One region of the Mangrovibacillus sp. Mu-81 genome, then DNA from elsewhere that is predicted to be linked to it. Evidence: riboswitches for the same ligand, from Rfam matches in the RefSeq annotation. Region 1 holds a riboswitch; the other holds the start of a gene.

Region 1 (4,216 bases):
GGCGCCATGAACCGGTGAAGGGCATTCTGGTTGCCGTCATTTACATTAGCACCGCCCATATCCGCCGCTCTGCCGCGATCTGAATTTCCGTTGGGATAATCTGCGTTGCCGTAGCTTACAGGGTCATAGTTGACGTCTCGCGTCCCTGTAAGGTTCTCATTGCCGTCATTATTGTTACATGCTGTTAAAAGCATCAAAGGGACCATCGCACATATGCTTATCAATCTAAGATGTTTTTTCAAATTGCTTTCCTCCATATGATTTATTATCACGGGCTGAATGGCTATGGATTGCTGCCACAGTTATTAATATTTGCACCTTCCAAGTGCGATATTCTGAGAAATATGTGGGAGTGCAAGTGCCAGGCTATGGAACGATGTGGTTAATTTATGTGTTAAAAAATGGTGCCTGGCTCAAAGGCTGGATCGAGCCAGGCACCGAATAATAAAGAGAAAAAGGTAATACCCCATTTAAAACCGAATAATAAAAGGAGTAGATTATAAAGGAGTGTCCAGTTTCATGGAGAGAAAAAGACTGCGTGACCTTGGAGTGAAGATCGGTTCTTATCCTGCGGGGCCAGCTAATAGCATTACCGATATAGAAGGTGTCAAAGTGGGGCATCAAACACTTTATCAGGATAGAGATGGGAAAGCTGTACGCACGGGTGTGACAGCTATTTTGCCTCATGAAGGTAATGTCTTCAGAGAAAAAGTCTTCGCAGCCACCCATATCATCAACGGATTCGGCAAGACGGCGGGAACCATTCAAATCGAGGAATTGGGTGTGCTTGAAAGTCCGGTCATGCTTACAAATACCCTTTCTGTCGGAGATGTCATGAGGGGAACGATTCAATATATGATGGAGGAAAACCCGGAGATCGGCGACACGGCAGGAACGGTCAATGTATTCGTGGGGGAATGCAATGACGGGTATCTGAATGACATCAGGGGACTTCATGTAGCCCCGAATGATGCCGTGAAAGCCATTCTGCATGCTCACTCAGAATTCATTGAAGAGGGGTGCGTCGGTGCCGGGACCGGGATGCTCTGTTTAGGATACAAGGGTGGTATCGGTACTAGTTCCAGGAAACACAAATTTAATGATGAGCATTACTCAGTCGGTGCCCTTGTAGTGACGAATTTCGGACGTCGGTCTGACCTGCGCTTCCCTGTTGAGAAGGAAGAAGAACGGGAAATCCCGGATGGATCGATCATGATTATTTTGGCCACGGATGCCCCTATGAACGAAAGGCAGCTCAAGAGGCTGGCGAAACGGGCGTCATTCGGTCTTTCCAGAACCGGCTCTTATGCAGCGCACGGAAGCGGTGATATCGTCCTTGCTTTTTCTACTGCCCACAAGATTCCACATCAACCTTCTGAAGAAAATACGATGACATACTCGTTCATTAAAGAAGATGGGGAGATGATCTCCACGCTATTCGAAATGGCAGTCGATTGTGTCGAGGAAGCAATATGGAATGCCCTGGCGAAGGCAGAAACGACGTCAGGAAGAAGTGGCAGGAGAGTGGAAGCCATTCCGTTGGAGGTGCTGACCGGGTTAAAGACATAATGGAAAAAATATTGTTTTCTCCTGAAAGCATTGTGGAAGTATAAGGATAGGATACAAGGAAAGGATGTGAAACGATGAACTATACACCATTGCCTCTTTCTTTCTACAATCAGCCGACGTTAGAACTCTCCCAGTCACTTTTAGGCTGTGTGCTGGTAAAAGAAACAGAGGAAGGGACCGCTTCAGGCTACATTGTTGAAACAGAAGCTTATCTCGGACCTGAAGACAGGGCAGCCCACAGCTTCGGTAACCGTCGTACGAAACGGACGGAAATCATGTTTCATGAAGCCGGCCGTGTTTATACGTATGTCATGCATACCCACTGCCTCGTCAATGTCGTAGCTGCAGCGCCCGGGGTGCCGAATGCAATTCTGATACGTGCCGTTGAACCGTTGGAGGGACTTGGTTTAATGGAGCAGCGAAGGAAAGGGCAGCCGATGAAAAATTGGACGAGCGGCCCGGGTAAACTGACGAAAGCCTTAGGAATCACCATGGAGGACTATGGAAGTTTTTATACAGAACCTCCGCTTATCATCGCAGAGGGATATACTCCAGATGAGATTGCTTGCGGCAAGAGAATCGGCATTGATAATACGGGAGAAGCTAGGGATTATCCGTACCGTTTCTGGGTCAAGGGCAGCCCGTATATCTCCAGGTGAGACTGTGTATTTTAAATTTTCTAAAAAATAAAGAAAAAACACACCAAATGGACTAGTTTTATGGTATATTTTACTTAATGCAACCTAATTCTACATAACATGATAAATTTCGCATTGGGAGCTGTGAACCTGACATGATAGATGGGCGCTTACATTCAGGGGAGCTAGTAGCGCAACCGACCACATACGGACGTATCCTCGTTCTTTCATGTGGTCTTTTTTCTTATACCGTTCCAAAAACCTACCATAAAGAGAGTACAGGGGTTATATGAATATATTTTCGATTTTCCAAGATGACTTTATCTATCATGATTACCAGCCTTTATACACAATTGAACAGACTCAATCGCTTTACGGATATGAAGCGCTGCTTCGGAATACGCATAAGATGAATCCCGAAAAGCTTTTTCAGTCTGCAATAAAGGCAAATATATTATATAAACTGGATACCCTCTCCATTTCCAAAGCAATCGAGGGATTCTTCCATAATCGAAATCAGATTGGGAAGCTGTTCGTGAATGTGTATGTCACAACGATCTTACATCCCAGTTTTCACAAGTATTTTGATTATCTTATGGACGCATTTCCCACTCTGCGGGGGAGGCTTGTTCTTGAGCTGAATGAGTCCACCCCGGACGAGCTCTGGCAGAACCCATTATTAGCGAAAACATTGAAAAGCCTAAGGCACTATGACGTTTTATACGCGATTGATGACTTCGGTCAAGGTACAGCATCCATCAAAAAATCCATAGAATTTGAACCTGATATTATCAAGCTCGATCGGTACTTTGCGAAAAACCTGGCTGAAAGTGAAAGGAAGCAGCGGTTCCTCTCTTTCTTTAATCAATTTTATGGAAACGATACCCTGATCATATTGGAAGGCATTGAACAGGAGGAAGATATGCTGGTGGCCAAAGAGCTGGGAATCACTCTTGGACAGGGGTACTACTTGGGAAGGCCCAGTAAGCAGCTTCTTGCTTAACGATGGAGAAGACCGGATTTTCAGTTATAGATGGACTGAAAACCCGGTCTCCTTTTTACTGAAAAAGCTGAATGATTGGATAGCGGCAAACATTTGTAAGGAATTGTTATAATTGAAATAAAATTGAAATAATTCAAAAAATGGATTAGACTGTAGAAAAAAGAAAAAAGGGGAATGAAGATGAAGTATATGAGGTTTCCGATGAAATTGGTTTTCTATTACATTCTCGGTCTTCTCGGAATCATGGCGATAAGCGTAGCTCCTCAAGCTGTCAGGGAGAGAGGGCTGTATAACTTTATCGGGTACTTCGAGGAAATCATCCGATTCATCTATGCATTTATGGATATAGACAGCTGGAGTTATTCTTATAAAGGATATACTGTACATTTCATGGAGATGCTCTGGGAGCCGTATCTGTATTCCTTGCAGGTATTAGGCGGTGCCTTGGCAATAGGACTTCTATTGGCATTTGTGTTAACCGTCATCACAGTATTTCTCCCCCGCTGGCTGTCATCGTCACTTAAGAAGCTCCTGAACATGCTGGAAACAGTTCCTGATCTGTTGTTTGCTTTCTTGCTCCAGTTGCTTATCGTATATATCTTTCAGAAATTCGGGTTTGAGCTGATGCAATTTACAGAATTGGGAGAGGAAAAAATCTATTTGGCCCCCATGATTACACTCTCGGTCATTCCCATGATTTCATTCTTTCGTATCCTATTATTGATTACAGAGGAAGAACTGATCAAACCGCATATTGAATTTGCACAGAGTAAAGGGATGTCCAAAGGGAGAATCTTGTTCTCCCATGTTCTGAAAAACATATCACCGAGCTTTTTCTACCACGGAAAAATCATTATCTGGGGAATGCTATCAAGTTTGTTTGTGATTGAAACAATCTTCAATATGAGAGGAATTACATATTACATTGTCCAGGATTTCAGACCGATGGTGATTGCCATTTCCCTTATGCTTATTTTCACCCCGTTCTTTGTTCTATATCAAGGGG
Region 2 (4,216 bases), on a different contig from region 1:
CGGACTGGTCCTGATCATCGGACTATTGTTCACGGCAATGTTCCTTATCTCCAATACGATTAAGATAACAATTGTCGCTAGAAGAAGGGAAATCGAGATAATGAAACTCGTGGGTGCAACCAACTGGTTTGTACGTTGGCCGTTCGTCCTGGAAGGACTATGGCTCGGTGTTTTAGGTTCTATTATCCCGATCGCTCTTGTTACAACTGGTTATTACTATGCTTATGGATTTATAAAACCAAAACTTCAAAACCATTTTATCCAGATGCTGGACTTTACCCCATTTATCTATCAGGTAAACGGTTTGATCCTATTAATGGGATGCTTGATCGGGGCTTGGGGAAGCTTCATGTCTGTACGTAAATTCTTAAGAGTATAAAAAATTGATAGGTTGATAGAAGCTGAAAGGAGCATGCCGCTTGAACAAGAAGTATTTTATGTCAATAGCAATCGCAGCAGCATTAACAATCGGGAGTTTGCCAACGTTAGCGAATCCAGCTAGCGCTCACTCCTCAGTAGACGATCTGAAGAAGAAACAGGATGAGGTATCCTCTAAGAAAGATCAAATCAACGGTGAGATCAATGAGAAAAAATCAGAAATCAATGCCAACATCAATAAACAGCAGGATATTAAAGCGAAGATTGCAGAATTTGATGCAAAGATAAGAGACACAGAAAGCAAAATAGCAGAAAAAGCAAAAGAAATTGAACAAACAACAGCTGAAATCGAGAAGCTTAAAGTGGAAATCAAAGAACTGGAAGACAAGATCAAAGAGCGTAATGAACTTTTAAAAGAACGTGCTCGTGCGATTCAGGAAAAAGGCGGCTCAGCAAACTATCTTGACGTGCTTCTTGGTGCGGACAGCTTCGGTGATTTCATCAACCGGATGACTGCAGTCAATACGATCGTCAGTGCAGATAAAAAGATCATGGATGAACAAAAGAGAGACCAGGAAAAGTTAGAGAAAAAGAAAGAAGAAGTAGAAAGCAAACTGGCACAGTTGGAAAATGATAAAGCAAGTCTGGAAACACTGAAGAAAGACCTGAACAGTGAAAAAGCTCAAAAAGCTGAATTGTTCAAGCAGCTTGAAAAACAGCAGGCTTCCCTTGAAAAAGAAAAAGTGAATCTTGAAAAAGAATCAAGTGAATTGGCGAAAATGGAACAGCAAATCGGCGGAGAAATCCAGGCTGAGCAAGCACGCTTAGCAGAACTTGCACGTCAGCGTGAACTTGAGAAGAAGAGACAGGCTGAAGCTGCGGCGGCGGCTGCAAAACAAGCATCCGCTTCAAGCAGCGGCGGTTCTGCATCAGCATCTGCTGCAGTGACCACACCGGTAAGTTCAGGAACTTGGACAAGACCTGCATCAGGTTCAATCACGACCGAATACGGTTGGGATGTGCTAAACGGTGAATCTCGTTATCACTATGGAACAGATATTGCGGCAGGTGGAAGCGTACCGATCGTTGCAGCGGCAGATGGCTATGTCATCAAGAGCCACTACAGCTCAAGCTACGGAAACGTTGTGTACATCACACACTCAATCAATGGTAAAACCTTCACTACAGTCTATGCCCATATGTCTTCTTCATTAGTGGGTACTGGAACGCCTGTAGACAAGGGTCAGCGTATCGGATACATGGGGAACACAGGGTATTCATTCGGTCAGCATTTACACTTCGAACTTCACGCAGGTTCTTGGAATGCATCGAAATCAAACTCTGTAAATCCGCGTCGTTATATCAACTTCTAATAGAATAGTAGTCATATAAAAATCCTGCCATACGTTTATGGCAGGATTTTTTTGGATAAAAGAGTAATAAGTTGAAGTCACTTATGAATTTGTTAAAGTTCTATGCCTATCAAGAATATTCATAAAAGAATACTTCCTGCTCCTTACAAAACATACGTAATAATGTATAATGAAGACAAATGTCGAAAAAGAAAGATTTTTAGCTAAAAAACACTTTTCATTCATATTTGTAATTGGTACTATAGTATTAGTGGAGTCAAACGAACTATATCATTTGAACTATATAACAACCTTCGATAATGGCAAACTAATTGAAAGATTAGGACGCAAAGCCACGGATCTAACGTTTTTTATGAAAAAACTATGACCGCCGGGTTACCGAAAAGGATTGGAACTTAAATGAACGTTGTCGAAAATTGTCAGCTTCATTTATAGCCCGCCATTCTTTTTGGCGGGCTGTTTTATTGGATTAGATTTGACTCAAAGTCATTGATTACGAGTGATTCAGGAAAGGAGACTTGAAGATGGAGCAAGCAAATGAATCTGATGTCAGAAGGCAGTTAAGAAGTTTTTGCAGGAGAAATCGTTCCTCTTTAAAAAAGTACGACTCCTATTCGGCAGAGGAATTAAGCGACATGGTATTGAGCAGGATTGGCTATGAAGAAGTGAAGCGAATCGTGGACGATATCAAGCTGATCGATCGGAGAGGCGGCAACACTGGATTCTATCTGCTCCTTATTTTAGAAGCGTTAAGAGGTTCACAGAAAGCTGATTCAGACAAAAGAGCCATCATATAACAAAAACCGGATGTCTGCTTATATTGACAGCCGGTTTTTTTGTGGTCATGTGGGTATCAAACGTCATGCGGACTTGGAAAGCCACTGTTCGAGATTCTTTTCAGCTGTCCGGATATCCATTGTAATGTTTGTGAGAAACTCAAAATGTTGATCCCGTTGACCGCGGTGCTTTAATAATTGAAAGATAGCAGGCTTTTGATATTTGATCACCGTCATCACTTCCATCATGGGCAAGTATGCCTCTTTAGGCTGAATGCGCAAGAAAGAACGAATAAGCTGGATATATTCTCCTGCATATTTTGGTTCATCTCCCCGCAATTCAAGCAACGCATTCAAACGGCTTATATGACGTTTAATCGTTTGGAGCTCTTCAAATGTCATCCCGATTTCCCCTTTATCCTTTTGTTGGCGGCCCGGCCATCCTAGCGTCACTCTACCATCCGCCTTAGACCCGAAGCTTTGCGTCCTCCCCTTTCAGGAAGTTTGCCTTTTTCAACAGAACCCTGTCAAAAAGAATCCACCTTATCATTATTATCGGCCAGTCCCGTTATACTGTTAACCGTAAATAAAGAGAAAGTAGTAGTTCTATATGCCTGATTATGTGTGCGAGTCATTGTGCTTGATTGGTTCAATGAAAAGGGGCATACTGAAATACATAACAGGGTATCGTGAAGTTTTATAAATGAGAGAAAACCCATGTTAATAAAACGGGGGAATCACAATGAACAACCAATGGTATAACATCGGCGCCTTCACATTTCCAGGCTCGTGGGCAGCAATCACATCCGCCTTCCTCATCACGTTCTTGTTTCTCTTTTTCTGGAATAAGAAAGCAGGCGACTGGTATTCGAACTCCATTTTCATCTTTATACTGACCTGGAAATTGAGTGTCATCGTCGTTGACTTTGGCACCGTGATCAAGCATCCGATCACAATTCTCTATTTTCATGGCGGAGCCGCAGGGTATTGGATGGGAATCGTGGCGGCCTTGGTATATACTTTGATTAAAAAAGAAAATCCATATCATGTATTGACTGCTTGGATCATGACCGCCCTTGTCTATGAAGGTGTGTTCGATCTTCTGCACGGGGCTTACATTGCAGGTAGCTTACAACTGATTTTTAACAGTGTCCTGCTTCTCTTTTTGCTGAAAAAATTGGGCACTGAAGGAAAAAACGTATGGTCGATCCAGCTTCTCACAATTTTTACAATGATCCAATTTCTGATGAATTCCTTCGGAGGATTCCAAATAGATATGACACTACTGACGTACATCATTTTAGCCATCGTCCTGCTATTTTTACTCCGCGGGCGCAATATCATAGTACAGGGAGGAAACACCAGTGAATAAACGTAATTTCGCATTGGCCGTCGTGGCTCTCCTGATCGGAATCTTCCTAGTGAACGTCTTCCAGGATCAGCAGGAAAAAAAAGAAAGGGAAGAAGCGGCACAGCTTGCAGAGGAGTCAATGGACCTGTCGAATGCCGGGAGAGGTCTGGCAAAAGGCGACAGTGCACCGGACTTTGAACTCACGACGCTGGCAGGTGAAAAAGTGAAGCTTTCCGATTACGAAGGTCAAAAAGTGATCCTGAACTTCTGGGCGACATGGTGCCCGCCTTGTAAAGCGGAAATGCCGCATATGCAAAAATACTACGAAAAAAATGCAG

What was found. A riboswitch is a leader RNA that binds a small molecule or an ion and turns the genes downstream of it on or off. The one in region 1 is predicted to bind cyclic di-GMP.
Region 2: another riboswitch for cyclic di-GMP. It lies ahead of V6B33_RS04800 (hypothetical protein); the one in region 1 lies ahead of V6B33_RS19310 (EAL domain-containing protein).

What each region holds. Positions count from the first base shown of each region.
Region 1 is NZ_JBAJHU010000013.1:52,064-56,279, reverse strand. It holds gene V6B33_RS19325 (CAP domain-containing protein) at 1-242, opposite strand, end outside; gene V6B33_RS19320 (DmpA family aminopeptidase) at 520-1,569, shown strand; gene V6B33_RS19315 (DNA-3-methyladenine glycosylase) at 1,644-2,228, shown strand; cyclic di-GMP riboswitch class II at 2,337-2,419, shown strand; gene V6B33_RS19310 (EAL domain-containing protein) at 2,497-3,210, shown strand; gene V6B33_RS19305 (ABC transporter permease subunit) at 3,412-4,216, shown strand, end outside.
Region 2 is NZ_JBAJHU010000002.1:216,492-220,707, reverse strand. It holds gene ftsX (permease-like cell division protein FtsX) at 1-379, shown strand, start outside; gene V6B33_RS04805 (murein hydrolase activator EnvC family protein) at 420-1,751, shown strand; cyclic di-GMP riboswitch class I at 2,043-2,134, shown strand; gene V6B33_RS04800 (hypothetical protein) at 2,276-2,548, shown strand; gene V6B33_RS04795 (hypothetical protein) at 2,612-2,980, opposite strand; cyclic di-GMP riboswitch class I at 2,953-3,046, opposite strand; gene V6B33_RS04790 (hypothetical protein) at 3,270-3,899, shown strand; gene V6B33_RS04785 (peroxiredoxin family protein) at 3,892-4,216, shown strand, end outside.